One region of the Paenibacillus sp. EB106-06-01-XG199 genome, then DNA from elsewhere that is predicted to be linked to it. Evidence: predicted binding sites of a transcription regulator. Region 1 holds the regulator's gene; each other region holds the start of a gene.
What was found. The regulator Rex, encoded in region 1, represses fermentation and respiration genes when NADH is low (regulators of the CRP and FNR family bind a similar motif). The targets are predictions, from matches to a motif close to TTGTGAAATATTTCACAA.
Positions count from the first base shown of each region.

Region 2: the regulator Rex is predicted to act here: its motif matches at 8,249-8,266, upstream of AC3WT9_RS16420 (phosphoketolase family protein).
Region 3: the regulator Rex is predicted to act here: its motif matches at 3,993-4,010, upstream of adhE (bifunctional acetaldehyde-CoA/alcohol dehydrogenase).

Region 1 is NZ_JBYTDQ010000003.1:28,651-39,550, reverse strand. It holds gene AC3WT9_RS10940 (biotin--[acetyl-CoA-carboxylase] ligase) at 1-478, shown strand, start outside; gene panB (3-methyl-2-oxobutanoate hydroxymethyltransferase) at 801-1,667, shown strand; gene panC (pantoate--beta-alanine ligase) at 1,669-2,559, shown strand; gene panD (aspartate 1-decarboxylase) at 2,552-2,935, shown strand; gene AC3WT9_RS10920 (tetratricopeptide repeat protein) at 3,048-3,689, shown strand; gene dinG (ATP-dependent DNA helicase DinG) at 3,806-6,667, shown strand; gene AC3WT9_RS10910 (redox-sensing transcriptional repressor Rex) at 6,757-7,449, shown strand; gene AC3WT9_RS10905 (amidohydrolase) at 7,436-8,737, shown strand; gene AC3WT9_RS10900 (cell wall elongation regulator TseB-like domain-containing protein) at 8,799-9,317, shown strand; gene AC3WT9_RS10895 (hypothetical protein) at 9,868-10,053, shown strand; gene AC3WT9_RS10890 (hypothetical protein) at 10,387-10,900, shown strand, end outside.
Region 2 is NZ_JBYTDQ010000004.1:285,251-296,150, forward strand. It holds gene AC3WT9_RS16400 (ABC transporter substrate-binding protein) at 1-730, opposite strand, end outside; gene AC3WT9_RS16405 (sucrose-specific PTS transporter subunit IIBC) at 929-2,950, opposite strand; gene AC3WT9_RS16410 (glycoside hydrolase family 32 protein) at 2,955-4,448, opposite strand; gene AC3WT9_RS16415 (LacI family DNA-binding transcriptional regulator) at 4,570-5,568, opposite strand; gene AC3WT9_RS16420 (phosphoketolase family protein) at 5,748-8,132, opposite strand; gene AC3WT9_RS16425 (GntR family transcriptional regulator) at 8,399-9,121, opposite strand; gene AC3WT9_RS16430 (hypothetical protein) at 9,357-9,536, shown strand; gene AC3WT9_RS16435 (methyl-accepting chemotaxis protein) at 9,692-10,756, opposite strand; gene AC3WT9_RS16440 (FIST signal transduction protein) at 10,769-10,900, opposite strand, start outside.
Region 3 is NZ_JBYTDQ010000003.1:299,868-310,767, reverse strand. It holds gene AC3WT9_RS12240 (response regulator) at 1-123, shown strand, start outside; gene AC3WT9_RS12235 (carbohydrate ABC transporter permease) at 238-1,161, shown strand; gene AC3WT9_RS12230 (carbohydrate ABC transporter permease) at 1,163-2,035, shown strand; gene AC3WT9_RS12225 (ABC transporter substrate-binding protein) at 2,170-3,642, shown strand; gene adhE (bifunctional acetaldehyde-CoA/alcohol dehydrogenase) at 4,085-6,706, shown strand; gene pflB (formate C-acetyltransferase) at 6,967-9,228, shown strand; gene pflA (pyruvate formate-lyase-activating protein) at 9,365-10,105, shown strand; gene AC3WT9_RS12205 (extracellular solute-binding protein) at 10,463-10,900, shown strand, end outside.

The sequences.
Region 1 (10,900 bases):
CAGCGGCGTGCAGGCCGGCATCAAATGGCCGAATGATCTGCTGGCAGGCGGACGCAAAATTTGCGGAATTCTGCTGGAATCATCGCTCAGGGAAGGTGGCCTTCATTATTGTATCGCGGGAATCGGCATTGCGGTGAACTTGACGGAGGACGACTATCCGGATGATCTGCGAGGAGTCGGCACTTCGCTGCTGATCGAAGGGGGAGGCATTCCCGTTGACCGCAAGCAACTCACGGAAGCGGTGCTGGCCGAGCTGGAGTTTTTGTACACCCTTTACATAGAACGGGGCTTTAAGCCTGTTCGTGAGCTCTGGGAATCCATGTCGGTCACCTTGGGGCGCCAGGTGTACTTTAATACACCCGAGGGACGCAGCGAAGGTACTGCGGTCGGTTTGGATGACGGCGGCGGGCTGCTGCTAAGGGATACTGCCGGGAATATCATCTGCATATTATCAGGTGAAATTGAAATGATCCAGTGACAAGGGTTCCATGCCTTGTCACATTTTTTTGGTGTAATTAGCAGCGGTTTTTGTTATAATATGTTCAGAGACGGTATCGCAGGGTCGAGCTGTACTCATTCAAGCAAGCTGTACAACAGCAATTTGCTTTTCGGATTCACCTTCATAACTGTATTTCCACGGTTACGTTGGATTCTGCTCTGAGCCGTAAGGACCGAGACAGAAGGGACGATCGCGAGTGACTCTTTTTTGCCCTTCGGACCTTTTTAGCGGACCATGCTAAAAGGTTTTTTTGTTTGCGCGTTTACGCGTATTTTAACTACGAAAAGGGGAATGGGAGCAAATGGCAGACAAACATGCACTGAATATTGTGAAAATGAAAAAAATGAAAACGGACGGTGTGCCGCTGAGCATGCTGACCGCTTATGATTATCCTTCAGCCCTGCTGGCCGAAGAAGCGGGGATCGATCTGATTCTGGTCGGTGATTCGCTCGGGAATGTTGTACTGGGTTATGATACAACCCTTCCGGTAACGATTGACGATATGGTCTATCACACACGTTCCGTGGCGCGTGGTGCGCAGAATACGTTCATTGTGGCGGATATGCCGTTTATGACGTATCACGGCAGCATTGACGAGACGCTGCGCGGTGTGCGCAGACTGATGCAGGAAGGCCGGGCGCAAGCCGTTAAAATGGAAGGCGGGCTGGAAATTTGCGGGGCTGTATCTGCCGTTGTTGCGGCCGGTGTTCCGGTGCTGGGCCATATCGGTCTGACACCGCAGTCGGTCAACATGATTGGCGGCTACCGGATCCAAGGCAAGGACGCGAAGGATGCGCAACGGCTGATGGATGAGGCCAAAGGACTTGAAGCTGCCGGGGCTTTCGGCATTGTGCTGGAGCTGGTTACGGAAGAAGTGGCTGAGGCGATTTCCAAAGCGGTCAGCATTCCAACCATCGGGATCGGCGCAGGCCGGTACTGCGACGGACAAGTCTTGGTCTTCCACGATCTGCTGCAATATGCTTCACCTTACCGGGAGAAGCGTTTCGTTAAGACCTACGCTGATGTAGGCAGCCTGATCCGTGAGGGAATCGGCAGCTACATACAGGAAGTGAAGAACCGTTCCTTCCCGGCGGAGAATCATGTATTTAATGCGGATGAAACTGTATTGGAATCTTTATACGGCGCTGCCGGAAAAGGAGCGAAATAAGATGAGAGTCGTTAGAACGATTGAACAGCTGCGTGAAGCGCTTGAATATATGCGTAAGGGCGGGCATACTCCCATCGGCTTTGTGCCGACCATGGGATACCTGCATGAGGGGCATGCAAGCCTGCTGCGCCGCGCAGGGGAAACAAGCAGTACGGTAGTGATGAGCATTTTTGTTAATCCGCTGCAATTTGGGCCAAATGAGGACTTTTCCTCTTATCCGCGTGACGAGCAGCGTGATTTGGAGCTTGCAGAGCGTGAAGGAGCCGACATCGTATTTATTCCCAGTGTGGAAGAGATGTACCCTCAGCCGATCCGCACCCAGGTATCGGTCTCTTCGCTGACCACACAGCTGTGCGGGGCATCCCGCCCCGGGCATTTTGATGGAGTCACCACAGTCGTAAGCAAGCTGTTCAATATGGTACAACCCGATTACGCCTTTTTCGGACTCAAGGATGCCCAGCAAGTGGCGGTTTTGCGCCGGATGGTAGCTGACCTGAATATGAATGTTGAAATCGTGGCCTGCCCGATCATCCGTGAAGGCGACGGACTCGCGCTTAGCTCACGCAATGTGTATTTAAGTGCAGAGGAACGCAGCCAGGCTCTGGTATTGTCCCGTTCGCTGCGTGAGGTTCGCCAATCCATGGAAGAAGGCAAGGTCCGGACGGTTGACGATGCCCGGAAACTGCTGGTGTCGGTCATTTCTGCTTCTCCGCTTGCCGTCATTGATTATGCGGAAATATTGACCTTCCCGGGCCTGGAAACGCTGGATGGTGCTTCATTGCTGAGTGATGCTGACGGCGAAATCATTATTGCACTTGCCGTGAAGTTTGGCAGAACCCGTCTGATTGACAATAATGTATTTAATCCCAAGGAGGTTGCGACCCTTGTTTAGACATATGATGAAATCCAAAATACACCGGGCAACGGTTACCGAAGCCAATTTGAATTATGTGGGCAGTATCACCATCGACGAGAACCTGATGGAAGCAGCTGATTTGCTTGAGAACGAAAAGGTACAGATTGTCGACAACAATAACGGCTCCCGGCTGGAAACCTATGTCATTCCGGGACCACGCGGCAGCGGTGTCATTTGTTTGAACGGAGCAGCGGCCCGGCTTGTTCAGCCTGGGGATACTGTCATCATCATCTCCTACGCGATGCTTTCCGCCGAAGAATTGGCAGGGCATAAACCAACTGTAGTTTTTGTGGATGGCGAGAACAAGCCGGTGAAGCTGGCCGATCATGAGATTCATGCTACTATTGCTTAATCACCAGACCTAAGCCATGTAATCAATGGCAGGGATGAAGAGCCCCCCACTTGCGAAAAATGAAGGCAGGCAAGCTTAGGCTGATTTCATTTTCAGTAAGGGGGGATGTCCCATGTTTCAACAATTATTTGCTGAGATGAATAAGATGCTTCAGGAGATCGCCACGGATTACCCTACTTCGGAGGGTGCCCGCCGGGATGACCTTTTATGCAAGTACAACATGCTTCACCGGCTTAGCGATGAGGTTATGGACGAGTGGCTCGCCTTTGCCGAGAAGTTGAGTCAGTTCCGGGAACATGCGGAATTTCCGCCACAGCCGGACGAAGAGATGCCACAGCAGGAAGCGCCTGAGCTTTTCATGGATTCTTTTGTCAGAGGGCAGGGCTACTACAAGCTGTTGATGTACCGGAAGTGTATTGATCAATTTAAGGAAGTTATTGCGCAGCACCCCGACAGTCTGGCGGCACGCCTGTATTTGGCCATGGCCTATCTGCAGGAGGGCGACGGGGAGACCGCATGGGGGCATCTGGATCATATGCTTGCGCTGATTCGCGAAAGCAAGCTGAAGGCGATGATCTACAATGCGCTGGGGTGCATCAGGGCTTCTCAGGAACGCTTCAATGAGGCAAAGGAGCTGTTCAGCCTTTCTTTGCTTCATGACCCGTCACTCCCGGAACCGAATGTCAATCTGGAGGTTTGCCGCAGGCGGGGAGGGAAGCTGCAATTCGGAAAACAGCTTGTTTCGCTTTTGTAATCATAGCCCACTCATTTAAGCGATGCATCCACTTCAACAAGCGGTGTGCATCGCCTTTTTTCGTAACTTCTGTTATGCTGATAAAGAGTCTCAAGTGAAAGGGAATAGAACTTATAATGAAATTTGCCGTGCTTGATTTTGAAACTACGGGAACCCAATCTGTGGGTGAGATCATCCAGGTTGGCCTTGCCATTATAGAAGAAGACCGGTCCATCTCCCGGGTGTATGGTTCTTACGTCAAGCCCGGAACACCGATTCCTCCTTTTATTACGGGCTTGACCGGTATCACCGATGAAGATGTGAAGGATGCGCCAGAGCTGGATGAGATGATGATGGAGCTCGTCCCGCTGCTTGACGATGTAGTGCTTGTTGGACATAATGTTGCTTTTGATTTCCATTTTTTGCAGAATGCTTTAGACCGCTGCGGCTATTTGCCGTTTCAGGGACGGATTCTGGATACGATCGATTTCCTTAAAATATGCTTTCCGTCACTAACGACCTATCAGCTGGGTGCGGTAAGTAACCATTTTGGCATCACTCATGACCGTCCGCACCAGGCGGACAGTGACGCAGAAGCTACAGCGATTGTGTTGCTTAAATGTCTCGAAGAGCTGTATAGTTTGCCTCTGCTGACCATTCAGCGTCTTAACGAGCTGTTTGCCGATGAAGACAGTGACTTGGCCTGGTATTTTGACGGCCTGCTGCGGGAGCGCGAGATGGAGACCTTCCAGCCGGAAGGAGAGCTGAATTTTTACCGTCAGCTTGCACTGGCTGTAGGCGACTGGACTGAGCTGGCGCCTCCAAGAGAAGAAGGTGTTGGCAATCCTGTGGAGAATGTATCCTTTGAGGATTATATGGCCGAGGTGACCAAACGGCTTAAGGATACGCTTCCGCAATATGAAAGCCGGGAAGCCCAGGAGATCATGATTGGCGAAGTGAATACGGCCCTTCAGGAGGACAAACATCTGCTGATCGAGGCAGGCACCGGAACCGGCAAATCGCTCGGTTATCTGCTGCCGGCCATTTATCAGAGCGTACGTACCGGGCAGAAGGTTATGGTCAGCACCCATACCATTAACCTTCAGGATCAGCTGCGCGAACGCGATATCCCGCTTCTGACCAGTGTTGTGCCTTTCCCGTTTAAGGCTGCGATATTCAAGGGGAGAGGGCACTATTTGTGTCTGCGCAAGTTTGAACATAAAATAAATAAAAAAGACTTCGTAAGTCCCCGGGAAGAAGCGCTTACGGCAGCGCAAATGATCGTATGGCTGACCCAGACGGAATCGGGTGACGATGAGGAGCTGAATTTGAGCGGTCGCGGCGGGGATTTCTGGGAGACGGTAGCCAGTGATACCGATTCCTGTCTGGGCCGTTCCTGTCCGTGGTTCCGCAAATGCTACTACCACCGGGCCAAACATGAAGCAGGGATTGCCGATGTGGTCATTACCAATCACTCCAAGCTGTTCGCAGACGTCAAAGCCGGGCACCAGCTGCTTCCGGCTTATGAGCATCTTGTCATTGACGAGGCCCATCATTTGGAGGATGTGGCGGGCAAGCATCTGGGCATGCAAATGAAGTATTTCACGGTAGCTCACACGCTTACAAGGCTGTATAAAGACAGCCGCAGCGGCCAGCTGCCGGCACTGCGTCAGACTCTGCAGTCCTCGGGCAGTGAGCAGGCTTCGGAGTGGAGCGGCGTAATTGATAAAATCTATCCCGACCTGCTTACCGTGAAGGAAACTTGGGATACACTGAGCGACAAGCTGTTCGGCCTATTGCCCGAACGCAGCGATGCAGCGGCAGGTGAAGCCGGCCAGCTGGTCACACGCCTGCTTCCCGGCAGCAAGCCCAAAGATTGGGAAGAGCTGGCGGCGCTGGAGAATACGCTGCACTTAGCCCTGAGCGACATCATCCGCAGGGGTGACAAAATGCTCAGCGAGATGCGCGATACGGAGAGTCAATCGTCTTCGGACAGCCTGGTGACCGATATCGGAGGCTTATTCAAGGATTTGGCATCCATCCGGGAACAAATCCGCTTCTTTATGGGTCTCAGTGACGATAATATCGTGTACTGGATGGAAGGGAGCGGCAACTACCGGGGCAAGTCGCTTCAGCTCTACGCCGTGCCTGTCGATGTAAGCAGCCAGCTCAAGGATCTGTTCTTCGACAAGAAGAAGAGCATAGTGCTGACCTCGGCCACGTTATCGGTCGACAAGTCCTTTCAGTTCATGATTGACAACCTTGGTCTTTCTGAAGCCTCAGAGCAAGGGCGTCTCATGACAGCGCTGCTGCCTTCACCGTTCAAGTACCGTGAACAGGCGCTGCTTGTCATCCCGCGCGATTTCCCCAGTGTTAAGGGCAGCGTAGGCGATGCGCGTTTTGTAGACAAGCTGGTGCATTCGCTGGCTGAAGCGGCGGCGGCGACCAAGGGGCGGATGCTGGTGCTGTTCACCTCCTACAAAATGCTGCGCCAGGTTTATGATCCGCTGAAAGAGGCCTTGGCTTCCCAGGACATTACGGTTTTGGGCCAGGGTGTGGAGGGAGGCAGCCGCAGCAAGCTGATCCGGCGTTTTCAGGACAGCTCTGCATCGGTATTGCTTGGAACAAGCAGTTTCTGGGAAGGAGTCGACATCCCTGGCGAGGCGCTGACCTGTCTTGCGATTGTAAGGCTGCCGTTTCAGCCGCCGAATCATCCGCTTGCTGAGGCAAAGGCAGAGCTTCTGCAGGCCCAGAAGAAGAATCCTTTTATGAAAATGTCTGTTCCACAAGCAGTTATCCGGTTCAAGCAGGGTTTTGGACGATTGGTTCGTACAGCGCAAGACCGGGGAATTGTTATTGTATATGATACCAGGGTCATCGAAGCTTATTACGGGAAGTACTTCCTGTATTCACTCCCTGGTCCGAAGATGGAGCACATGCTTACCGATCAGATGGTTCCGCGGATTGCGGAATGGCTTGACGAGGGCGGCGTTTCCTAATCTGTCATTGTATATAAATTTTTTTTATCTCTTTGTGCCATAGGCTGTGTCCCGTTCGTGGAGCGGGCACTGCACGTGGTTATCATACGATATCGCGTCAGTGCAATTCTAAATTAGGAGGAGAAAACATGAAATCGGATAAAATATCGGAGGCCGTCGTTCGCAGACTCCCAGTGTACCTGCGTTTCCTGAACGATCTCCAAAAGCGTGAAATCTCAACCGTTTCTTCTCAGGAACTCGGGCAGAAGCTGGACCTTAATCCGGCGCAGATTCGTAAGGATCTGGCCTATTTTGGTGATTTCGGCAGAAAAGGCATTGGATATGACGTGTCTTATCTCATCGAAAAGATCCGTCATATTCTGAAGCTGGATCAACAAATCAATGTGGCCCTGGTAGGTGCCGGTAACCTCGGTCATGCCTTGTCCAATTACAATGCTTATCTGAAGGATACTATGAAAATCACCGCTGTATTTGATTCTTACGCTCCCAAGATTGGACAAAAGATCAACTCTCTTACGGTTCAGCCAATGGAGGAGCTGAGTCAGACCATCCGTGATCAGGGAATCCGGATCGGGATCATCACTGTACCGGACAGCGAGGCACAGAATGTGGCTGATATTCTGGTAGAATCGGGCATCGAGGCGATCCTGAATTTTGCACCGGTCATTCTGAAGACACCTGCAACCATCCGGATTCATGCTGCCGACTTTACGACTGATCTGCAAAGTCTGGCGTATTATTTACATGATGGAAAGGAAGGAATTACAGATGAGCAGCAATAAGATGATAATTGCAAACGGACGTTTTCTGGTTCCCGGAAGCGAGAAGCCGGTCCTGAGCGGTTATATGACTATAGAAAATGATTTGATCACATACATAGGGGAAGAGAAACCCGTTTTTGAACAAGGCACAGTGACGCTCGACGGCAGCCGCCTGCTGTTCATGCCGGGTCTGGTCAATACCCATGGCCATGCTGCGATGTCGCTGCTGCGCGGCTACGGGGATGATATGGTCCTTCAAGCCTGGCTGCAGGAGAAAATGTGGCCGATGGAGGAGAAGTTTACGGGAGATGATGTCTACTGGGGCACTTCCTTATCCGTTCTGGAGATGCTGAAAGGCGGCACAACCACCTTTTTGGATATGTATGATCATATGGACCGGGTGGCCGAGGTGGTCGAACATTCCGGCATCCGTGCGGTGCTGATGCGCGGTGTTATTGGTCTATGTCCTGAAGAGGTGCAGAACCAGAAGCTTGCGGAAGCTGTTGCGTTCGCCCGCAACTGGCACGGCAAGGCTGACGGCAAAATTACAACCATGATTTCACCGCATGCCCCGTATACTTGTCCTCCGGACTTTTTCATGCGGTTTGTGCAGGCAGCACATGATCTGGACCTGCCGATGCATACGCATATGTCGGAAACGCTGCGTGAAGTGGAGCAGAATGCCGCTGATTACGGCCTGCGTCCTGTAGCGCACCTGGAGAAGCTGGGAATGTTCACCCGCCCGTCCTTAATCGCCCATGGTGTCCATCTGAACGATGAGGAGATCGAAATCCTCGCCCGCCACAAGGTGGGGGTGTCCCATAACCCGGGCAGCAACCTGAAGCTGGCCAGCGGGGTTGCGCGGGTGCCTGAGCTGCTGAGAGCCGGAGTCAAAGTTTCGCTGGGTACGGACGGGGCGGCAAGCAACAATAATCTCGATATGTTCGAGGAAATGCGGCTTGCAGCACTGATCCATAAGGGCGTCAGCGGGGATCCTACCGCAGTTCCCGCACCGGAAGCGCTGCTGATGGCCACGCAGTACGGGGCGGAATCAATCTTCCTGAACCAGGTGGGCCGCCTTGCAGCAGGGATGAAGGCTGATTTTATTGCGATTGATATCGACCAGCCCCATTTACTGCCGCATAGCGACTTGCTCTCCCACGCCGTGTATTCGGCCAGCGCCAAGGATGTCGAGCATGTCTGGGTGAACGGCAAGCAGATTGTGAAGCATGGTCAGTGCCTGACACTGGACGAGGAAGAAATCCGCCGGAAGGCGCAAGAAACTTTTGAAGGGCTGCTGAAGCGTTAATTCGACTGCCGCCGTAGTTGACATTATAACGTTTCATATATTAAGGAAAGGAAGCTGCATTTTGAGGAAAAGGAAAAAATGGCTTCTGCTGGGGATCGCTCTGTTTCTGCTCATTTTGTTCGGTCTAAGCCAATTTTATGCCTATATCATGAAGGACCAATGGAATGAACGCAGCGCGGCCAAAGAAGTTGCCAAGACCCGGGCGGGACTTACTGAGATATCCAAGGCGCAGAAATCGGTATGGGACGAAAATTCAGTGTACTGGGTGCTGACAGGGAAAAATAAAGCCGGTACGGATCTGATGGTGTGGGTACGTTTCACCGTAGACGGTAAGCCGGCCGGCGGTGATAACGGAGTTTATGCGGAAGAGCTGGCCAAAGGAACCTCGGAGAAGCAAATCCGCTCCATTATAGCCTCCCAGCTACCCGGCGTCGATATTAAACGGCTGCTTCCGGGAGTATATAATGGAGAGTACGCCTGGCAGCTTTTTTACAAGCAGGAGGGACGTTATTATTACAAGTTCTTTCGTTTTGCGGATGGTACAGCAATCGGGGATGGATATACTTTGCCGAGCAAGTAGAGGCAGGCTTGCAATAACAAATGAAAAGCGGACAAAGCGGACCAGTGCTTGTCCGCTTTTTTGCATAATATTGCTAATAAGTTGAACTAAAGCACAACCGAGGCAAAAGCAGCAGAGGGGAATTTTGGAACTGTAGGAGCGATAGGCAGTTTTTTTACTCTGACATTTTGTGAAATTTATATCCTACCTTATTTCAAGGTATCCCAATTTGATCCGGTTGCTGCTAAAGAGTTAAACCGCCGGAACCCCGTAGACCCACCGGCTTTCAAAGAAGATTATGATTTTGTTCAGGTGAACTCAGAAATGCTTGAGGCAGGAGTACATAAAATAAGGCGCGATATTACGTTGTCCTGTTCCAGAGAACCGCAAAAAACGCCTGGGTTCAGCATGAGCTGGCTGCCAGAATCAAGAATTACATAACGCAGAGAATTCAGGGGGGCTATGAAGAAGAACGCCATGGGTGCAAGATATTACAAACTGTCTGAACTTTTGAAAGGTGAGAAAATTGTAACAAGCAGTAGATAAAATTAGTTGATGATGGGGGAAGGTCGTGGATTATTTAACGTTAGCGGTGTACGTAGTTTCTCTTGCAGTTGGATTGGGAGCAGTGAAATATGGGAGAAAGAACAAAAGGAGGAAGCTGGTGGCTCTTGGCTTTATTATCCTTTCCTTTGAAATAGCCTTGCCAGTCCTTTCATTTGCCGCCGGGTTTATGGATGCTGTGGGTATATATTGATGATACTGAGTACATAACGAAGTATATACAAATAGCAATATCGAAGTCAGGAGAAATTAATATATTAGCAGAATAGAAAAGGGCCTGAATGGATTAATCATTCAGGTCCTTTTTGCCGATAAAGGAGCAAGGATTGAAGGGAATGCCCAGAAATTAGTATCAAAAATTTTAAATATATTCACACTTTCGTGCGAAATCGTATATACACCTGTGATATACTTCTACTTGTATTAAGACATGCTTAAGAGCATGTCAGTCTCGGATGGGCGCTAGACACGCTATTTATTGCAAATCATATATTTAAGTTTGGTCAACTTGAGAGGAGGACGTTTCTTGAAACTGCGTCTTGTGCCTGTACTGCTAACGTCTCTGTTGTCTGCTACACTGCTCTTTGGCAGCTTTTATGCTTATCGTCAATTTGCGGTCCATGAGCCGCTTGATAAGATAGTATCGGCTTATGAAGGTGTTAATCATTCACATATTACTATTAACCGCAATGAGGTAACCTTGAAACTGGATTTGAAACCTGGCACGAAATTGCGCGAGCTGGTGCAATACGTGAACACTGAAGGCAAGTCAGCCATTAATGGACGGTCGCTCAAGCTGGACGTTGATCAGCATTCCAGTAAACTGCTGGACGAATATTGGGATAAAGCGATGTTCTCAGTAGCAGAAGCGATGGAAAGCAAAAAGTATACACTTATACCTGCTAAACTAGATGGATTGAAAGAGCAATTTCAGGAATACAAGAATGTGACTGCAACAACTGAAATTGATGACAACAACGTCTATGTGAGCCTGAGCAACGGTGAAGAGAGCAAGTTCATCATTTTACCGCGTGCAGCGG
Region 2 (10,900 bases), on a different contig from region 1:
AAGGTTTTCCTTCTTGCCAATAGTTCGGGTTCTTGGTGAACGTCAGATCGCCAGCAGCATCCCACTGTTCAACAACGAAAGGTCCTGTACCTACCGGTTTCTTGAAAAACTCTTCTTCGGATACCCCGCCGAAATTGTTCGGAATTATTCCGTTGGAGAAGTTGGACAGCTCAGAGATGAACGGTGTGTAAGGCTCTTTAAGCGTAATAACAAACGTCTGTTTATCCTTCGCTACAGTGGTATCAACCTTTGCCGCTATCGCCAGCGGTCCGCCAACCTTCAAATGCCGCTGTAAGGAGAATACTGCATCCTCTGCAGTAACTTCAGTACCGTTCGAAAACTTCAAGCCGTCACGCAATACAAACGTATACGTCAAGCCGTCTTCACTGATGCTATGGGACTTGGCGAGCCAGTCCACAATTTCACCCTTGCTGTCAAAAGCAACCAAAGATTCGAATACTTTATCAATGGCAAAGGCGTTATTCGATGTAATCTGATTATGCAAATCAAGTGAGGTTACGGAAGCAGGCCGTCCATAGACGAAGGTTCCTCCCGCCGCAGGCTCCTCCGGAGTTGCGCTCTGGTTTGCCCCTTGATTCGTGTTCTGCTGGGCGTTCTTATTTGACTCAGAATTATTCTTGGAATCAGAGCATCCTGCAACCACCACTAATAATAGAAGTGCTACGGTTCCTATCCAAAATGACTTTCTAAATGCTTTAAGCTGTGACATGTCTGACTCTCCCCTCTTATAAATCATATATGTTTAGTATGGATTGTATTATGGCGTAAACCCCCTTCTCTGTCAAACAAAATATCATGGTTACGGAAAGCTAGCCTCGATTAAAACAAAACGGGACGAAGCCGGAAATCCGCTGCTTCGTCCCGTTTACTATATTGCGATAACGTGCCTAAGTCAAACATTCCGGAATCATATAATTTCCTGGAGCGCAACTTTCACTTGCATGGCCTTGTCGATGCCGGCGGTTACTGTTCCTGGCGAAGCGGGGTTCACCTCAAGCACGTTGTCAATCCCCCCCGGAACGATAACCGGAGTGACCGTAGACAGCCCGGCAGCGCGGATCACGTCAAGATCGAATTCAATCAGCAATTGCCCGGCCTTCACTTGCTCACCGGTCTCCACATGAAGCACAAAGCCTTCTCCCTTCAGGGAGACTGTGTCAATACCTACATGAATAAGCACTTGCGCTCCACTGGCATGCTCCAGAATGACGGCATGTTTGCTTTTCTTGATCACATGGGCCACGGTACCGTCGAACGGCGCGTAGACCTTGCCTTCGCTGGGTTCGATGGCGATGCCCTCTCCCAATTGTTTGCCGGCAAACCCGGGGTCCGGCACCTGATCCAGAGCCACCAGTGTTCCTGTAAGGGGTACCAGGAATGTAAGGGTTCCCGGCTCATCTGCCGCCTCAACCAGATTCGGAGCGAAGACCGGGGAGGCCGTGCGTACATTCACGTCCGTGGTATTCTCAGGCCGCATCTCTTCAGACCGAGGAGGTGCTGACGCTGTTCCGCCTGAGCCTGCCGTCTGCTCTGCCGGACCTGCGGACATCTCATCACGATAGCCAAACAGCCAGGTAAGCACGAAGGCTACAGCCATCGCAACCAGATTGACCAAAATGTACATCGGAAGCTGGCCGTTCAGATACAGCAGGGTTCCGGGAATCACCGTTATGGCCATGCCGTTGCCGGCCAGTTGGAACAGCGAAGCCAGGAAACCGCCTGCCGCACCGCCGATGAGCCCCATTACAAAAGGTTTCATATACCGGAGGTTGACCCCGAATATCGCCGGTTCGGTAATACCGAGCAGAGCGGACAGTGAGGACGGCAATGCCAGCGCCTTCAGCTTGGTGTTCTTCGTCTTCAGTCCCACAGCGAGACAAGCTGCGCCCTGAGCAGCCATTGCGCAGGTAATAATCGCATTGAACGGGTTGACGCCCGTGCGTTCCACCAGCTGAATCTCCAGAAAATTAAAGATGTGATGCACGCCGGTCACGACCACAATCTGGTGCAGCGCCCCGATCAATAGCCCTGCAATGCCCAAGGGCAAATCAAGCACATAAGTAGTTGCATTCAGTACGCCCGTCTCCAAGGAATGGAACAGAGGACCAATGGCGAACAAACCAAGCGTGATCATGAGCAGCAGAGTCAGGAACGGCGTCAAAATTAAATCAAGCGCTTCTGGAATTCGCTTACGTAATGCCTTTTCCAGCTTCGCCCCGATCAGTCCCATAATAAATGCCGGCAGTACCGACCCCTGATAACCTACAATCGGGATAAATCCGAACATAATCAGCGGCTCCGCCGTCCCTCCGGCAACTGCATAGGCATTGGGCAAAGCCGGATTGACAAGCATCAGCCCAAGCACAATCCCTAGAATGGGACTGCCGCCGAATACCCGGAAGGCCGACCAGGCTACCAGTGCAGGCAGGAAAGCAAAAGCGGTATCCGTGAGCACTTGGGTGAACAGCAGAAAATTGGCTGAGATATCCTCGGGCACGAGCCCGAACAAAGAAAGAATCTGCGGCTGGGTCAGCAAACCGCGCAGCCCCATGAACAACCCGGTGGCTACCAGAACCGGAATGATGGGAACGAATACGTCCCCGAAAGTGCGAATGGACCGCTGGAACACATTCCCCGCCTTTTTGCCCTGGTCTTTCAGATCTTCCTTGGAGGTGCTCTGAAGGCCCAGCTTCTCTACTTCCTCAAAAATACGGTTGACGGTGCCGGTGCCGAAAATAATCTGATACTGTCCGGAGTTAAAAAATGCCCCTTTGACTTTGTCGATGCCCTCGACCTGCTCTTGGTTAATGCTATCCTTGTCCCGCACCATAATACGCAGTCGGGTAGCGCAGTGCGCGAAGGAGATGATGTTGTCTTCTCCTCCTATAGCCTGCACAACCTGCTTGGCGATCATTTGATTTTCATTCATAACGCTATTCCTCCCCGTTGTATTCAATCTCCCATTGGACAACCCGGAACTCCGCGCTGCCGCCTTCGGCATAAAGGCGGATGCCTGTGCTTACCTGTTCAGGAAAAATTCTCGCCGAAAATAGCGTTTCTCCGTCATTCACAAACACTTCAACCGATGATGTATCCACAAACATTTGCAGGGTTAGCATGCGATTCCGAAGACCGGCCATGCAGCTCCGCTCCGTCCCGAACTCCAGGGCCAGAGCTTGACCTGACTCGGAACGGTCCAGTACCACTTTCCCCGCTGCGGTATCGTAATAGATGACTGTTCTCTCATTGGGGCCGACACGGAACTCAATGCCGAAGTGTTCTGCTCCATCCTCCCGGATCTGGGCCAGCAGCTCATAGACAGTGCCCCCAAGCTCCTTCATCTCAGCTGCCCCGCTGTGTATTACCGCGTGGGCCTCTGTCATCCGCCCCCGGCGTTTGACCAGTTCTCTGGCCGGACGCTGGATCAGACGGCCGTTCTCCAAGGTCAGCTCGCGGGGCAAAGTCAGACAATGCGCCCAGCCATGCTGATCCGTAGGATAATCAATCTCCGGCAGCCCCATCCATCCGACCAGCAAACGTCTGCCGTCGGGTGCCTGGGTTGTCTGTGGCGCATAAAAATCAAAGCCATAGTCAAGCTCTCTAAATTCACCATGGCGGAAATCCCTGTCCGGCAAGCGCAACGGATCGCCAGTGAGATATCCTGACTGATAGATATTCGGGAATTTGTCGCCCTCCGGCGCAAGACCTTGCGGGGAAAACAGCAGCACCCCTGCTCCATCCAGTTCAAAGTAATCGGGGCATTCCCACATATATCCAAACTTCATCAGCCGGGTGCCAAGCTCCCCTTCAAAATGCCAATTGTGCAAATCCGGCGAGCTGTACAGCACCACGCAGCCTGTATGATCTGTACGCTGTGCACCAATGATACAGTAGTAGCCCTCCGCTGCCTTCCACACTTTCGGATCGCGGTAATGATCTGTATAGCCAGGCGGCACATCGAATATAACCGGACGCTCGAGCTTTATAACCGTTCCGTCCCGTTCCATTACAGCCAGGCACTGATAGGGCAGTCTGATCCAGTCCTCGGTACGGGTATTCCCCGTATACATCAGGAACAGCTTGCCATCCTTCTCAATTGCACTGCCCGAGAACACCCCGTGTGAATCGTATTGCCCGCCCGGAGCAATGCCGATGCCAAGGTTCTTCCAGTGCACCAGATCGGAAGAAGAAGTATGATACCAATATTTCATGCCATGCTGTGTCCCCAAAGGAAACCACTGGTAAAACAAGTGGTATTCGCCTCCGTAGTAGGAGAAGCCGTTAGGATCATTCAATAACCCCACTTCCGGCTGGATATGAAATTGTTGTCTCCATGGGCTGCGTGCGACCAGCCGCTCAAGCGCTTCCCGTTCACCCGGCTCCGCTTCTTCGATAAGACGGTACAGCTGTTTTCTATCCATTTTCATCATAGGACTCTCCACTATCTATTTGGTCTAGTTCTCTTCAACGGAACCGGTTCCAACAAGCTGAAAAAGAAAACCTCTTTCCAGCATCGCTGTGAAAAAAGGTCCGGAACCGGTTCCAATGTTATTGTATGCTGAGTTCAGTCAAATTGTCAACGCTTTCTCGCTGAATAATTTCGCAGCCGGAGACGGAGACTTTGGCGACCTCTTCTCCATTCACCAAGGCTATGATGTTCTCCGCAGCCAATTGCCCCGCTTCTCTGTAATAAAATCTTATAGTCGTCAACGCCGGATGAACAATCTCAGTGACCTCGTAATCGCCGAATCCCGTCACCGACACTCCGGAAGGAATCAGTATATGTCTGAGCGAGGCTGCTTTCATCACACCGAGTGCAATATTGTCGGTCGCGCACACGATGACTGTAGGCACCCTGTCCTCAAACAGCAAATCGGCCGCCGTCACAGCCTCGTTCATTCTGAATCCGGAGGTATAAAACCTTGCATCGCAATTTCCGTATTCGCGAAGAGCCCTTTGGAAGCCTTGCTTCCGCCTTACACCTACCGCGATGTCCTGCTCCGTAACCCCAAGATAAGCGATGTGGCGATGTCCTTTTTCAAGAATATGCTTGCCCATCAGATAACCGGCCATTACATCATCATGAATCACGCTATGCAGGTCTGCATGCTGCTGCCCGATCAGTATAACCGGAATTTTGCAGTCCCGGACGGCCTTCAGGTGCCGCTCCGTTACTTGCGCCGCCAGCAGCAGCAGACCGGAAACTTTTTGCCTCGCCATCTCATAAATGAATTCAATTTCCCGCTCCAAGTCCTGATTGGTGTTGGCAATGAGCAGCTGATACTGGCGTCCCCGCAACTCATCGTCTATGCCCATTAAGGTCTGTGAGACTGCATAGGAGTCGAGGCGCGGAACAATTGTGCCGATAATGCTGGTCCGCTTTGCCTTCAGGCTTTGGGCGAATGTGTTGGGCACATACTGGTTCTGTTTGATGATGCGTTCGATTTTCTCTCTCGTCGCATCGCTGACAGAACCACCGTTCAAATATCTTGAGACCGTACTTTTAGCCACACCCGCCGCCCGGGCGATATCAATGATAGTTTTCATTCTCAGGGCTCCTAGCTGAATTTTTCTTTCATATCCCTCTATTTTACCACATGGATACCAGTCAGCTTAATAGAACAAATCCCAGCCTAAGCCCCATTCAAAAAAAGTGCCTGCCCCTAATGCATACCGGGACAGGCACCTTCAACTTCATCATACATTTACAAGCAGATTTCTTAAACTTATTTCAAACTCTTCCAGACCCAATTCTCCACTTCCGGCAGGTCAATGCCCTCTTCACGGATATACTCATAATGCTTCTTAACCATAGCATCCATCTCATCCGCGATGGCAGTGTGTTTGTCAGCTGCAGGCAAGCTCAGAACAGCTTCCTTCGTCAGATCGAAACGGTCCATCTGATTCAGTACACGCATATCGAACGGAGTCGTGATGTCGCCGTTCTCACGGTAGCCATGCACATGCAGGTTATGATTGTGGCGGTCGAAGAACAAGTCTTTAATCAGGCCTTCATAACCGTGGAAAGCGAAGATGACCGGTTTATCCTTTGTGAAAAATTGATCAAACTCATCGTCGGATAAACCACGCGGATCAAGTTTCTGGCTTCTCAGCTTAAGCAGATCGACCACGTTGATATAACGGATTTTCAGCTCAGGCAATTTCTCATGCAGGATAGAGATGGCAGCCAAAGCTTCAATCGTAGGTTCGGTACCTGCAGAAGCGAATACAACATCAGGCTCTCCGCCTTCGTCCGTGCTGGCCCAGTCAATGATCTTGAGTCCTTTATCAACCAATTCCTGCGCCTCTTGAGCCGAGAACCACTGTGGACGCGGATGTTTGGACGACACAATCAGGTTGATCTTTTGACGGTCGTTCAGGATGGTGTCAAATACAGCCAGCAGGGAGTTGGCATCAGCCGGCAAATATTCCCGGATGAATTCCGGTTTTTTGTCAGCCAGATGACCCAGCAAACCCGGATCCTGGTGCGTATAACCATTATGGTCCTGCTGGAACACAGTTGAAGTTGCGACAACATTGAGTGAAGGGATATCAGCGCGCCAGCCTTGATCGGTTGCTTTACGCAGCCATTTGAAGTGCTGGGTAATCATCGAGTCCACAACACGCAGGAAAGCTTCATAACTTGCAAAGAAGCCATGTCGTCCGGTTAGTACATAACCTTCCAGCAGTCCTTCCGCCTGATGCTCCGATAATTGGGAATCAATCACACGGCCATACGAGGCGAGGAATTCGTCATTAGGTTCATTAATTTGATCCAGCCATTGGCGTTTGGTCACTTCAAACACAGGTCCCAGACGGTTGGACATCGTTTCATCCGGTCCAAAAATCCGGAAGTTGCGGTTATCTTCATTGAGCAGGACAACCTCTTTCAGGTATTTTCCGAGAACGGCCATATCCTGGGCTACTACTTTACCTGGAACGGAGTTATCAAGCACATAATCGCGGAAATCCGGCAGGCGCAAATCTTTGATAAGGTTGCCAGCGTTGGTAACAGGATTCATCCCCATACGTCTGTCGCCTGTCGGCAGGATTTCGGCAAGCTCTGCGTTCAAGCGGCCGTTCTCATCAAATAATTCTTCCGGTCTGTAGCTGTTCATCCATTCAAGCAAAGCTGGAGCATGCTTCATATTTTTCTGGTCAACCGGAATTGGCACCTGATGGGCACGGAACGAACCGGTATTCGGCACACCGTCCCATGCTGCCGGTCCAGTCCAGCCTTTAGGGGAACGGAAGACGAGCATCGGCCATACCGGGCGGGTAAGGTCGTTATTTTCACGCGCATTTTTTTGAATGGCTGCAATTCTTTCGACGATGGTATCGAGTACCTTCGCCATTTCCGGATGCATATGTTCAGGGTCTTCGCCTTCAACAAAAAACGGCTCCCAGCCCATGCCTGTAAAGTAAGCGGTGATTTCTTCCTTCGATTGACGGGACAGAATCGTCGGGTTGCTGATTTTAAATCCGTTCAAGTGCAGAATCGGCAAAACAGCGCCATCTGTGACAGGGTTGATGAAGCGGTTGGAGAACCATGATGCGGCCAGTGGTCCGGTTTCAGCCTCACCATCTCCCACAACAACAGCAGAAATCAAATCCGGGTTATCCAGAATAGCGCCAGCGCCGTGGGATAAAGAATAACCCAGCTCGCCGCCTTCATGGATAGATCCAGGAGTTTCTGGTGCAGCATGGGAAGCAACGCCGCCAGGGAACGAGAATTGTTTGAACAGTTTTTTGAGACCCGGGATATCCTGCGTAATTTCCGGATAAATCTCAGTATAGCTTCCGTCCAGATAGGAATTCGAAACCATGACCTGACCGCCATGACCCGGACCTTCAACATAGAACATGTTCAAATCATATTTAGTAATTACACGATTCAAATGGGCATAAATAAAGTTCTGGCCCGGAATAGTACCCCAGTGTCCGATAGGTTTAATCTTAATGTCAGCATCTTTTAAAGGTTCTCTTAACAACGGATTGTCTTTCAAATACAGCTGACCTACCGAAATGTAGTTGGTTGCACGCCAATATGCGTCAAGCTTTTCCAGATACGTTTTAGACGAATAATCGACTTTCATGGTTGATAATCCCATTTCATCCACTCCTATATATATATATTGTTGCTTATTGCCATTCTTTTTCTCTACAAATACATCATACCTCTGCTCAAAATAAATACAACCTTTTTGACAAGTGATACGGTCCAATTTTGTGAAAATTTGAACATAGTATGAAAAACTCAGGAAAAAGGCTGTCAGAACACGGTTATATTGAAATTTATGTAAATACGTTACATCCACAAAAAAGTAAAGGATACAAAAAAATAAGACCGGGAAAATTCCCGGTCTTATTTTGCTCCTTAATGAACAGAAACAAACGTATTAAATTTCAAATATTGATAATGAAACCGCATATGGGAAAATTCAAAGGGAGTACCATTGTCCAAAAAGAAAATCCCCTCCATAATGCCAACAGGTTCATTTTCTTTCAAGTGCAGCAGCTCCTGATCCGTGGACAAGGACGGCTCGGCAAAAATAGATAAAAATGATTTGGTTACGGCCAGGTTCCGCGAGTCTTCCAGATAATTAAAAATGGAGCCCTCGATAATCGTCTGGTTTAAATCCTGGACGATTTTTATCGGGATATACCCCGTCTCTATCATAAAGGGATCATCATCGAACAGGCGCAAGCGGACGATTTTGTATACAAAATCATGGGGCCCCAGGAACAAATCCCGCTGCAATTCTTTGGTTGGCGGAATGACTTCGAAATTCAATACTTTGACTTTAGGTTTCTTGCCATGCATCTGGAAATTGTCGGTGACACCCAGATTGGAACCTTCGTAATTGAAGATGGATTCGTTTTTTATGTATAAGGGGTTAATAAACGTGCCTGAACCTCGTTTTTTGAAAATGATTCCGACGCTTTCCATTTTGGTTAATGCGCGCTTGATGGAGCTGCGGCTAACCTGATACGTTTCGCTAAGACTGCGTTCATCGGGTAATCGCATATCCGCAAACTGTCCAGCAAAGATTTTCATTTTAAGGTCATCAATTATTTGCTTGTAGACAAATTGTGTCATGGAGTACTCCCTCTCAGGTCTTCTGTAACAATTGATATGTATTCAAACAACCTCTTCTGTACTAACGAAAGGGTATGGATTAAAAATCAATATTAACTATATCATAATAATGAGATGGTTTATACTTTTCTCCACCCGATTTCTGCTAAATGAGGAAGTTTTATTTCAAAGAAAAACCTGATGATCTGCCGAAATATAAGAATGTGGCTATTTTTCCGGAGAGGGGGAGTTTATTATGCATATTGAAATCGTCAAAAGTCTGATCAGCCAAGTAACTGAAGAAGTCTTCTCAGAGAACAAGGATGCTATTGAGAAGGATGGAATTCAGAAAGAAAGCGTTGAATTGGCCGTTCAGTTATCCGCCTTAACAACAATAAAGATCCTTGAAAAACTTGAACTTATTGATAAAAACTAAACGTCTGTCTATCTATATTACATACACACTGACTTAGACAAGAACGCAAGCAACCCGCAGCAAGGGAATAATCCTTACTGCGGGTTGTTTTATTGACTTATTTCACGCGGCGGACCTTTTTACTTACCATTAAAACCGCTCTTTACAAACGGGCCTTATTCACGCCGGGCGGCTGTATCTCCCTCTTCATCAAGCTGCCTTAGCTCCGCTATCTGATGCAAGTGATTCAGCATCTGCTGAAAATGATCAGCTTTTTTCTGAATCGTAAGGACAAGCATCTCAAACTGTTCGGAATCCTGTCCTGATTTCTCTATGACATGCAGCAGATCGGCATTGATGCGTTCCACATTTTCAAGGCTGCTGTCCTGGGAAACCTGTATTTTCTCCAGATGCTGGAATACCTCTTCCTCCGCTTCGACGATCTCGTTCATATAAACGGTCGATTGGCCGATCCGCTCGTTCGTCTCTGCCATGGCCCGTGTTCCATCACTGGACTTGTTGTGCAGCTGTTCTATCACGCCTGTCATCCCCGACAGCGAACCCATAATTTCTTCCACATGGCTGCGGGTCCGGTCGGCAAGATTGCGGATTTCTGAAGAAACGACCGCGAACCCCCGTCCATGCTCACCAGCCCTTGCCGCCTCGATGGCTGCGTTCAGGGACAGCAGATTGGTCTGCTCAGCGATTTCCGTAATAATGCCTGCCAGCTGCCCAATACTCTGAAAATGCTGGTTTAGCTCTTGATTTAAAGACACAAACTGGGTGAATATCGCCGAGGCTTTTTGCATTTCAGCAGATATCTGTACGTTGGCTTCCTTCGCATATTCAATTTTGTTTGAGGAAAACGCGAGACTGCCATACATTTCATTGATAAGCCTTTCAGTTTGCTCGCTGTTGGCTTTCAAATGCTCCAGCAGCCGCTGAGTTCCGCCGATCTGGCTGATCATCTCTCCGCTTCCCGCGCGCAGAGCTGCAAAATCCTCTACCATCCGTCCCTCTTCCTGGAGGATGAACCCGGTTTCGCGGCTGATCTGCTCCGCCAAGGAATAGGCATGAATGCCATAGGATAATGGCTTGGAGACGGGATTCAAATCATTACAGGTGCTTGATTGGCCGGGCATACTGTCCTTTTCTGTCTGGATGACGCTGCCATGAGTTTCTATATCCGCGTCACGGCTGCTTTTCCCCCATGAAGCACGCAGCTTGTTGATCCATTGCATAGTGAGTCCCCCTTAGCCGACCAGCAGTAATACCATTGTCTGGTTGGCATGCTTTGTGTAATATTGCTCCCCGTAGCTGATGAAGCCGGCGGTGTTCCCGCAGAACCCGATCATCTTGTCGTCAAATCCTGCCCACAAGCCATC
Region 3 (10,900 bases), 270 kb from region 1:
ATTCTGCATACGGACCTGCGCCGTTATGAGATTGCCGAGCGGGTCGGCTACGAATCACCGGAGCATTTCAGCAAGATTTTCAAAAAATATTATGGAATCAGCCCTAGTGAATTGAAGAAGTAAGAACGCTTACTACTTCGGTAGATATAGACATGTTCAGCCTCCCCCGCCTTTCCTACAATTAAGGTAGGAAGCACTTTGTCAAAGTGCTGAAGACGAAAGGAATGAGGGAGCTAGATGAACCAGACCGCTGCGTTACACGAGGGGCTGCCGGCGAAGCTCGAGAACAAACCGTACAAACAAAACCGCTGGAAAAAAAACTTTTGGGGCTATATGTTCCTCCTGCCAGCAATCATCATCTTTATCATGTTTATGTGGGTACCTATTTTTAAGGGATTTTTGTACAGCTTCTATACTGTAGATTTTGTTAAAGGCAATACCTTTGCCGGCATGGACAATTATGCGAGAGCCCTCACGGACCCTGATGTTCTGATTGCCGTCAAAAATACAGTCTACTATATGGGACTCTGTCTGGTTATAGGCTTTTGGGTACCGATTGCTTTTGCTATTGCTATCTCGGAACTTAGAAAATTCGGCGGTTTTGTACGCGTTGCGGCTTATCTGCCTTATGTTATGCCGGCCGTAGTGCTATATGGGCTGTGGAGATGGCTGTATGATCCCGTGGGCCCGATCAATGCCTTGCTGGGCACGATGGGTGCAGATCAGATCCCGTTTCTGACGGACAGCAGGTGGTCGATGATCTCACTGGTGTTCATGGAAACCTGGCAGCAGTTCGGCTCCGGGATGCTGATTTATCTGGCAGCCGTGCTCAGTATTCCACGCGACTGGTATGAAGCTGCGGAAATTGACGGTGCCGGTGTCTGGGCCCGTATCCGCCATATCACACTTCCTTCACTGCGCAATCTGATTATCCTGATGCTGATCCTGCAGGTCATCGCGACTTCCCAGGGATACCAATCACAGCTGGCATTGCTTGACGGCGGACCCAATAAGACGACGCTGACCTATGCTCTGCTAATTGTGAAGTATGCATTTACCAGACTGGATTATGGAACCGCGACTGCACTGGGCATGCTGATGTTTGTTGTCCTCGGCGGTTTGGGCATTTTACAGTTCAAGCTGAATAAGGAGGACAATTAAGATGAAGAGCGCAGAGAGAGGGATTCTTTCCGAACATGATTTGAAGAAAACAAGCAACAAAATCGTCTACAGAATTATGGTGTTTTTCATTCTAATTATGATCTTTACCATGCTGTATCCCATCCTGATGACGATGTTCAACGGCCTGAAATCCAATCAGGAGGTCAACTCGTTCCCGCCGCATTTTTTCCCCCAGGAATGGCATTTCGCCAACCTGAAAGATGCGCTGGATTACATTGACCTGCTGAAATTCCTCAGGAACACGATTTATATTTTTGTCGGGAATATGATTATGACCCTGGTTGTGCTCGGTCTTGCTTCTTTCAGTATCTCGCGGATGAATGTGCCGTTCAAGAGAGTTTTCTATTTCTTCTTCCTGATGACGCTGTTTATTCCGGCGACCAGCTATATGATCCCGAACTTTGTCAATCTTAAGGAACTCGGACTCCTGAACCAGTATGCAGCTTTCTGGCTTCCTGCCGGGGCGAATACGTTTTATTTCCTGCTCCTGAAGAACTTTTTTGACGGGCTCCATCCTGAGATTTTTGAAGCTGCGCGGATTGATGGTGCCTCGGAACCGCGAAGCTTCTTCTCAATCGCCGTACCATTGTCCATTCCAATCTTCGCCACACTGGCGATCTATATCTTCTCGACAGCCTGGAATGACTGGTTCTGGCCATCGCTCGTCATGCATAGTGAGGACAAATATACACTTGCGACATCGATCTATAAATATGTGATCAACGTCAAGGCGCTCAATACTAATATCAAGTTCGCTATTCTTTTTCTAGTCTCGCTGCCGCCAATTTTGGTCTTCCTGATTTTTCAGAGATTCATTATGCGCGGGGTCGCGCTGTCAGCGGTTAAGGGCTGAATCAGAATATGACTTCTTCTATGCAGAGATCGTAAACATGCACACATAAAGAATATAAATACACCTCGTTTGTAAGCGATTTCTCTTTTATGATGATTTTGTTAGCTAAGTATGAATTGAAAAGGGGAGTTTCAATGCGTAAATATTCCAGCGTTTTAGCCTGTCTTCTTGTGACCGGCTCGTTGTTATCCGCCTGCGGCGGCAACAATAACAACAACGGAAATGCACAGGGGAATAAGGGAGGGGAAGCTTCACCGGCAGCTACTACTGATACAGCGGATAAAACTGCTGCTCCAACGGATGCGCCCGTGGATGATATCACTCAGAGAAAAGTAACGATCAAAATTCACTATCCTACGCCGGACTTGACAGAAATGAGGGCACAGGAAGATGACCGGATCAAACGCTTCCAGGCAGAGTATCCGAACGTCGAGATCGTTAAAGACGACTGGCAGTACAACGTAAGTGAAATCGGTGTGAAGATGGCTGCGAATGAAGCGCCGACCTTCTTCAACACTTATGCTACAGAAGCCAAATTCCTGATTGAAAAAGGCTGGGTTGCCGATATTACCGATCTTTGGAACAAATATGAATACAAGGATCAGATCAATCCGGTGCTGCAGAACCAGTTCATTATTGACGGTAAAGTCTATGGGGTAACACAGAAGGGTTATGTTACCACGACAATGATCAATAAAAAAATGCTGGATGACAAAGGTGTAGCGGTGCCTGCAATGGATTGGACCTGGGATGATATGCTAAATACAGCCAAAGGTGCAGCAGATGCCAAAAAAGGAATTTCCGGTATTGCACCTATGGGCAAAGGCAATGAAGCAGGCTGGAACTGGACCAACTTCCTGTTCGAAGCGGGCGGAGAAATTCAAAAAGTTGAAGGCGGCAAGGTTGTTGCAACCTTCAACTCCGATGCAGGTGTGAAAGCGCTGGACTTCTACAAGAAGCTGAGATGGGAAGCAGAAGCCATTCCTCAGGATTGGGCACTTGGCTGGGGTGATGCTGTAGGTGCATTCCAACAAGGACGTACGGCCATGGTAATGGCGGGTTCCGACGGAGTTATTGAGCAAGCGCTGAACCAAGGGGGATTGAAGCCTGCAGATGTGCTGACCTATCCGATGCCTGCTTTTGAAAAAGGCGGCAAGCATACCGGAGTACTTGGCGGAGACTATCTGGTCATCAATCCTAACGCTACAAAAGACGAGCAGGAGATGGCGTTCCGTTACATTACCTTTGATTATTTCTCAGATAAAGGACTTGATGCGCTCGACGCTATTCTGCAGCAGCGTAAAGCGGACGGCAAATACTTCATCCCGCCGCTTCTGGACTACTATGCTGCAGATTCCGAGTTCGGCAAGAAGACAAAGGCGGTATATGACAAGTATTCCGATATCGTGTACCAATATAACCCGGATATTATGGCCCTCTTGGACGGCAAACCGGAAGCACAGTACAATACTCAAGATTATTATGCAACCCTGTCCAATGTGATTCAGGAGCTGTTCTCCAAAAAAGGAACCGACTCCAAAGCACAGCTTGATGCTGCTGCCAAAACTGTGCAGGAGAAATTCTTTGATACTATTAAAGTAGAGTAGGAAGTTTATAAAATGGGAATTTTTATAAATGAAATGTAAAAAGCGGAAGAGGCAGGGGACGTTGTTCCCCTGTCTTTTTGCTGTAAATAGTTCTCCAAAGGTTAGGTGAGGGAGGAGGAAATCAAGGATAAGGCGGGAGGAATGAGATAAAGAAATATAGATGTAATTAGCAATAAATAGCAAAAAAATGCTTTATGAAGCCCTATAACGGGTTCATACGGTTAGAGTCCTTATTTTGCTGTTCGCAGATTGGACAAATATAAACGAATTTTACCATATAAAATGGAAATAATACCTGAATATGATTAAATGAAAGCGCTTTGAAAACAAATCAAAAAAAACTTTATACTTTGTGAAAGATTTCACTTTAAATGTTGGAGAGGATGTGATAAGATAAACGTGTAGAGAAAAACAACTAAAAATTGACAGGAGGACGAGGGAGATGGCAGTTAAAAACGAAGTCGCCGCCCAAGTGAAACAAACCACCGCTGAAGAGTATATTCAGATTTTGGTGGATAAAGCAAAGAAAGCTCAAGAAGCATACATGGCCCTGGATCAAGAGCAAGTTAACACAATCGTTCATGCAATGGCATTGGCTGGGCTCGACAAGCATATGTACCTGGCAAAATTGGCTGTAGAAGAAACAGGACGCGGTGTATACGAAGACAAAATTACGAAGAACATCTTCTCAACTGAATATATCTGGCACGGAATTAAATACGACAAAACAGTAGGCGTCGTTGAAGATAATAAATATGACAGCTTCCAAAAAATTGCCGAGCCGGTCGGAATCGTAATGGGTATCACACCGGTAACCAACCCAACATCCACAACGATGTTTAAAGCACTGATTGCCGCTAAGACACGTAATCCTATTATATTCGGTTTCCATCCATCAGCGCAAGAATGTAGTGCCGCAGCAGCAAAAATTCTTCATGATGCAGCTGTGAAAGCAGGCGCTCCTGAGAACTGTATCCAATGGATTGAGCTTCCGACAATGGACAAAACAAACGCATTGATGAACAATCCGGACGTCGCTCTTATCCTGGCAACAGGCGGATCTGCAATGGTTAAAGCGGCATACAGCTGCGGTAAACCGGCTCTCGGCGTAGGCCCTGGTAACGTACCTGCCTTCATTGAGAAAAGTGCTGATATCGACCAAGCGGTTACCGACCTTATTCTTTCTAAGACTTTCGACAATGGTATGATTTGTGCTTCCGAGCAGGCTGTTATTATTGAAGAAGCGATTTTTGACCAAGTGAAAAAGAAAATGATCGCAAATGGCTGCTACTTTGTAAATAAAGAAGAAGCTGCTAAGCTGACTAACGGCGCAATGAATGTAGAAAAATGTGCGGTTAACCCGGCAATCGTAGGTCAATCCGCTGTGAAGATCGCTGAAATGTGCGGTATCCAGGTTCCTGCCGGAACGAAGATTCTGGTAGCTGAACTCGAAGGCGTAGGCACCAAGTACCCGCTGTCCGCTGAGAAACTTAGCCCGGTTCTGGCTTGCTACAAGGTTAAGAACGCTGACCAAGGGATTGAACGCGCAGCTCAAGTCGTCGAATTCGGCGGTATGGGACACAGCTCGGCGATCCATTCCAACAATGAAGAAGTTATCATGAAGTTCTCGAACCGTCTGCAAACTGGACGTATTCTTGTTAACTCGCCTTCAACACATGGCGCCATCGGCGACATTTACAATACAAATATCGCTTCGTTGACTCTGGGCTGCGGATCTTATGGACGCAACTCGGTATCGCAAAACGTAACTGCCATCAATCTGATCAATGTGAAAAGGGTGAACCGTCGTACCGTGAATATGCAATGGTTTAAGGTGCCTGATAAGATTTATTTCGAAAAGGGATCCACTCAATACCTGGCCAAAATGCCTGATATTACCCGCGTAGCAATTATCACTGACCCTATGATGGTTAAACTGGGTTATGTAGAAAGAGTAGAGCACTACCTGCGTCAACGCCAGACTCCTGTAGCGATCGAAGTGTTCTCGGAAGTTGAACCGGATCCATCGACAACTACCGTGGAAAAAGGTACAGCTATGATGAACAGATTCCAGCCGGACTGCATCATCGCACTTGGCGGCGGTTCCCCAATGGATGCTGCAAAAGGAATGTGGCTGTTCTATGAACACCCGGATGCTGACTTTAACGGTCTGAAACAAAAGTTCATGGATATCCGCAAACGGGTATACAAATTCCCTAAGCTAGGCAACAAAGCGAAATTTGTAGCTATTCCAACAACATCGGGTACAGGTTCGGAAGTAACCTCTTTCGCGGTTATTACTGACAAAACTACTGCAAATAATACTAAATATCCGCTTGCAGACTACGAGCTGACTCCGGACGTAGCGATCATCGACCCTGAGTTTGTATATAGCTTGCCTAAGACTGCTGTTGCCGATACAGGTATGGACGTATTGACACATGCGATTGAAGCCTATGTTTCCGTTATGGCAAGTGACTACTCCGATGGTCTGGCTATCAAAGCTATCCAGCTGGTATTCCAATACCTGGAGAAATCCGCACTTGAAGGCGACAAACTTGCCCGCGAAAAAATGCACAACGCATCGACGCTGGCTGGTATGGCATTTGCCAATGCATTCCTGGGCATCAACCACAGCTTGGCGCACAAATGGGGCGGTCAATACCACACGGCTCATGGACGTACCAATGCCATCCTGATGCCGCACGTTATCCGTTACAATGCCAAGAAACCAACGAAGTTTGCTTCGTTCCCTAAATATTCACACTTTGTAGCTGACGAACGTTATGCTGAAATCGCCCGTATTCTGGGATTGCCTGCACGCACTACCGAAGAAGGCGTAACCAGCCTGATCAATGCAATCCGCGACATGAACAAAAAATTGGGCATTGAAGAGTCGTTCCAACAACTCGGCTTTGATCCTAAGGATTTCGAATCCCGCGTAGACTATCTGGCTGACCGTGCATTTGAAGATCAATGTACTACTGCCAACCCTAAACTGCCGCTGGTTACTGAACTTGCTGATGTATACCGCAACGCATTCTACGGAAAATTCGACAACTAATTGGTGATTGCTTAGCAAAGGATAAGGTTATAGGTTAATATGGAAGGGGATGGCAGTGACAAATATCACCGGAAAGGTGATATTTGTCACAGTCCTTTTTCAGAAAATAAACTAAAATGTTTATATAAAGAACGGTCCCAGTTATGAAGACGCGATTGTGAATTTAATTACAACCATATCTTTGGGATCACGAGACACGGGATTAACCTTCAAGCCCGCGATCTCTACAAATATAATAAATATAAATGGAGGGATTTAGCATGTCGGTGATTGAAAAAGATGTACAAGAAGTGAAGTCGAGTTGGAGAAGTTTTACAAAAGGTAAATGGGCCAGAAAAGTCGACGTTAACGAATTTATTTCCAAAAACATCAAGCCTTATGAAGGAAACGAAGATTTCCTTGTGGGTCCTACCAGCAACACTACTGAACTGTGGAAGATTATCTCCCAGCTGAGCAAGGAAGAAAGAGAAAGAGGCGGCGTATGGGACGTTTCCCTGGATACTGTCTCCACCATCACTTCCCACAAGCCAGGCTACATCGACAAGGACAAGGAACAAATTGTAGGCGTACAGACTGACGCTCCTTTCAAACGTTCTATTCAACCGTTCGGCGGTATTAAGATGATGATCGATGCCACCAAAGCATATGGCTTCGAGCTTCCGAACAACATTGTCGAAATGTTTACGAATATCCGCAAAACGCATAACCAAGGCGTATTTGATGCATATACACCTGACATGAGAGCGGTGCGTAAATCCGGCGTTATTACAGGTCTTCCTGATGCTTACGGCCGCGGACGTATTATCGGTGACTACCGCCGCATTGCCCTGTACGGTATTGACTTCCTGATCAAAGACAAGAAACAACAATTAACGGAGCTTGAAGTTGATTCCATGACTGAAGAAGTAATCCGGTTGCGCGAAGAGCTGTCGGAACAAATCCGCGCTCTGGGTGAGCTGAAAGAAATGGCTGCCGCTCACGGTCTTGATATTTCCAAACCGGCGAACAACTTCAAAGAAGCTACTCAATGGGTATACTTCGGTTATCTGGCAGCAGTAAAAGAACAAAACGGTGCTGCAATGTCCCTGGGACGTGTATCCTCCTTCCTCGACATCTATGCACAGCGCGATTTTGAAGAAGGTACACTTACTGAAGAACAAGCACAAGAAATCGTTGACCATTTCGTAATGAAACTGCGTATTGTGAAATTCCTGCGTACGCCTGACTATAATGAACTGTTCTCCGGTGACCCTACTTGGGTAACGGAATCCATCGGTGGTATGGCTGAAGACGGAACAACACGCGTAACTAAGAACAGCTTCCGCTTCTTGCATACCCTGTACAACCTGGGACCTGCTCCAGAGCCTAACTTGACGGTTCTGTGGTCCGAAAGACTGCCTGAAGGCTTCAAGAAGTATTGTGCCAAGGTTTCCATCGAAACCAGCGCTATCCAATATGAGAATGACGATGTAATGCGTCCATATTGGGGTGAAGATTACGCAATTGCTTGCTGCGTATCCCCAATGCGCATTGGTAAACAAATGCAGTTCTTCGGCGCCCGCGCCAACCTGGCAAAAGCTTTGCTGTACGCGATCAATGGTGGAGTAGACGAGAAATCAGGCGTACAAGTTGGACCTGAATTCCCTGCGATCACTTCCGAATATCTGGATTACAACGAAGTAATGAAACGCTTCAAACCGATGATGGAGTGGCTGGCTAAGACTTATGTCAACACCCTGAACATCATTCACTACATGCATGACAAATATTCCTACGAACGCATCGAAATGGCGCTGCATGACCGTGACATTCTGCGTACGATGGCTTGCGGTATCGCCGGCCTGTCCGTTGCTGCTGACTCCCTGAGCGCAATTAAATTTGCAAAGGTTAAACCGATCCGCAACGAACAAGGCATTGCCATCGACTTTGAAACCGAAGGTGAATTCCCTTGCTACGGCAACAACGACGATGCTGTTGACAACATCGCGGTTGAACTGGTTGAAACCTTCATGTCGATGATCCGCAAACACAAAACTTACCGTGATGCTATGCCGACTCAATCGGTATTAACCATTACATCGAACGTAGTTTACGGTAAGAAGACTGGTACTACTCCTGACGGACGTAAGAAAGGTGAACCGTTCGCTCCAGGTGCTAACCCAATGCACGGACGCGACAAGAAAGGCGCACTGGCTTCCTTGAACTCTGTTGCCAAACTGCCGTATTCCGAGGCACAAGACGGTATTTCCAACACGTTCTCCATCGTTCCTAAGGCGCTGGGTAAAGACGAAGAGTCCCGTAAGTCCAACCTGGTATTCATGATGGACGGATACTTCCACAACAACGCTCAGCATTTGAACGTTAACGTGTTTAACCGTGAACAACTGATCGATGCTATGGATCATCCGGAGAACTATCCTCAATTGACCATTCGTGTATCCGGCTATGCTGTTAACTTCATCAAGCTGACCCGTGAACAACAGTTGGATGTTATCAACCGTACATTCCACGGTACAATGTAATTAAATTAACTGTGTAATACAGTTCTTGTATAAGATGTAATAGGAGTGAGGTGATACCGCCCTTGATTCAGGGGGCGGTAAAATCTTGCTAAAAATTAATTAAAATTTTAAGTTCTTTTCGAAAGGAAGTCATCATATGGCTAATGGACATATACATTCCTTAGAAACGTTCGGGACCGTAGACGGGCCTGGTATCCGTTTTGTTCTATTTATGCAGGGCTGCTTATTGAAATGCCAGTATTGTCATAACCCGGATACCTGGGGTCTTAATGAAGGCAGAGAAATGAGCATCGAGGAAGTGCTGGCGGAAATCGAACCTTATCTGAATTATTATAAGTCTTCAGGTGGCGGGCTTACCGTATCTGGCGGCGAACCAACGCTGCAGGCGCATTTTGTCAAACAACTGTTCACTGAAGTGAAACAGCGCTGGAATCTGCACACCACACTGGATACAAATGGCTATAATGATGGTTCGAAGATCAGCGATTTGCTCGATGTTACTGATCTTGTGCTGCTTGATCTCAAGCATATCGATGATGAAGCGCATATTAAGCTGACCGGTAAGTCGAATGATCGTACATTGAAGCTGGCCCGCTGGTTGTCAGATCATAACCGTAAAATGTGGATCCGCCACGTGTACGTTCCTGGCATTCATAATAAGGAAGAGGATTTGCTAAATCTCGGCCGATTCATTGGAACGCTTAATGGGGTAGAGAAGTTTGAAATCCTGCCTTATCACCAAATGGGGATTTATAAATGGCAAGAACTTGGCCGTCCCTATGAGCTAGAAGGGGTACCCTCACCGACCGATGAAGAAGTGCAGCGCGCTTACCGGCTGATTGAAGAAGGACGCAACGAGACAGCACTTGTAAAGTGATGATACCTATTATAGGAAGCCGAAGCCGTATCTTGCAGTAGCTTATGTACTGCGGAAACGGCTTTTTTGCTTTTCAATTTTACAGAAGGCATGTTATGTTCCAGCAGATTAAGGGAATATTTTGCAGGGAGAATGATTTTGTGTAGAGGTTTAATGACGCAAGGTCTATTTTCTATGGAATTATTTTTCAACATATGTAACTATAAATAACGTGGTATGTGAATGATTAGAGGTGTATTCGCTTACATTAGAGTATTTTATCCCTATAGTAGATGAATCTTAACCTTACGATTACACACACTGTTTTTTATAATAAGAGTTGTAAGGGAAATTAATAAATAGGGAGGGTCACCCGTAATGAGAAAAAGTATGACTATGCTGTTGTCCCTGGTTTTTGTCTCTTCTGCTTTGCTGGCTGGTTGTGGAGGCAACAATAATAAGTCAAGCAACAATGGAGAAACTGCAGCACCAAGCAATTCAGCTGCTGCAACCAATGCTGCTGCCACTGATGAGCCTGCCAGCGCTGAGCCTTTCGAAATGACGATCCGTCATACACAGGTTGGTGCCGATAAGCAGAAACGTCTTGCTATTCTGGAGGATGTGGTAGGCAAGGTTCAGAGTGAAGTGCCGGGCCTGACATTCAAACTGGATGGTGTAGATTCTGATGTGAACCGCAAAGAGAAGCTGCGCGGTGAAATGGCCGCCGGCAATCCTCCGGCAGTGTTCGATCTCTTTGGGAGCCCTGACTCCAAAATATACGCCAAAGAAGGAAAATTGCTTGACCTGACCCCGATT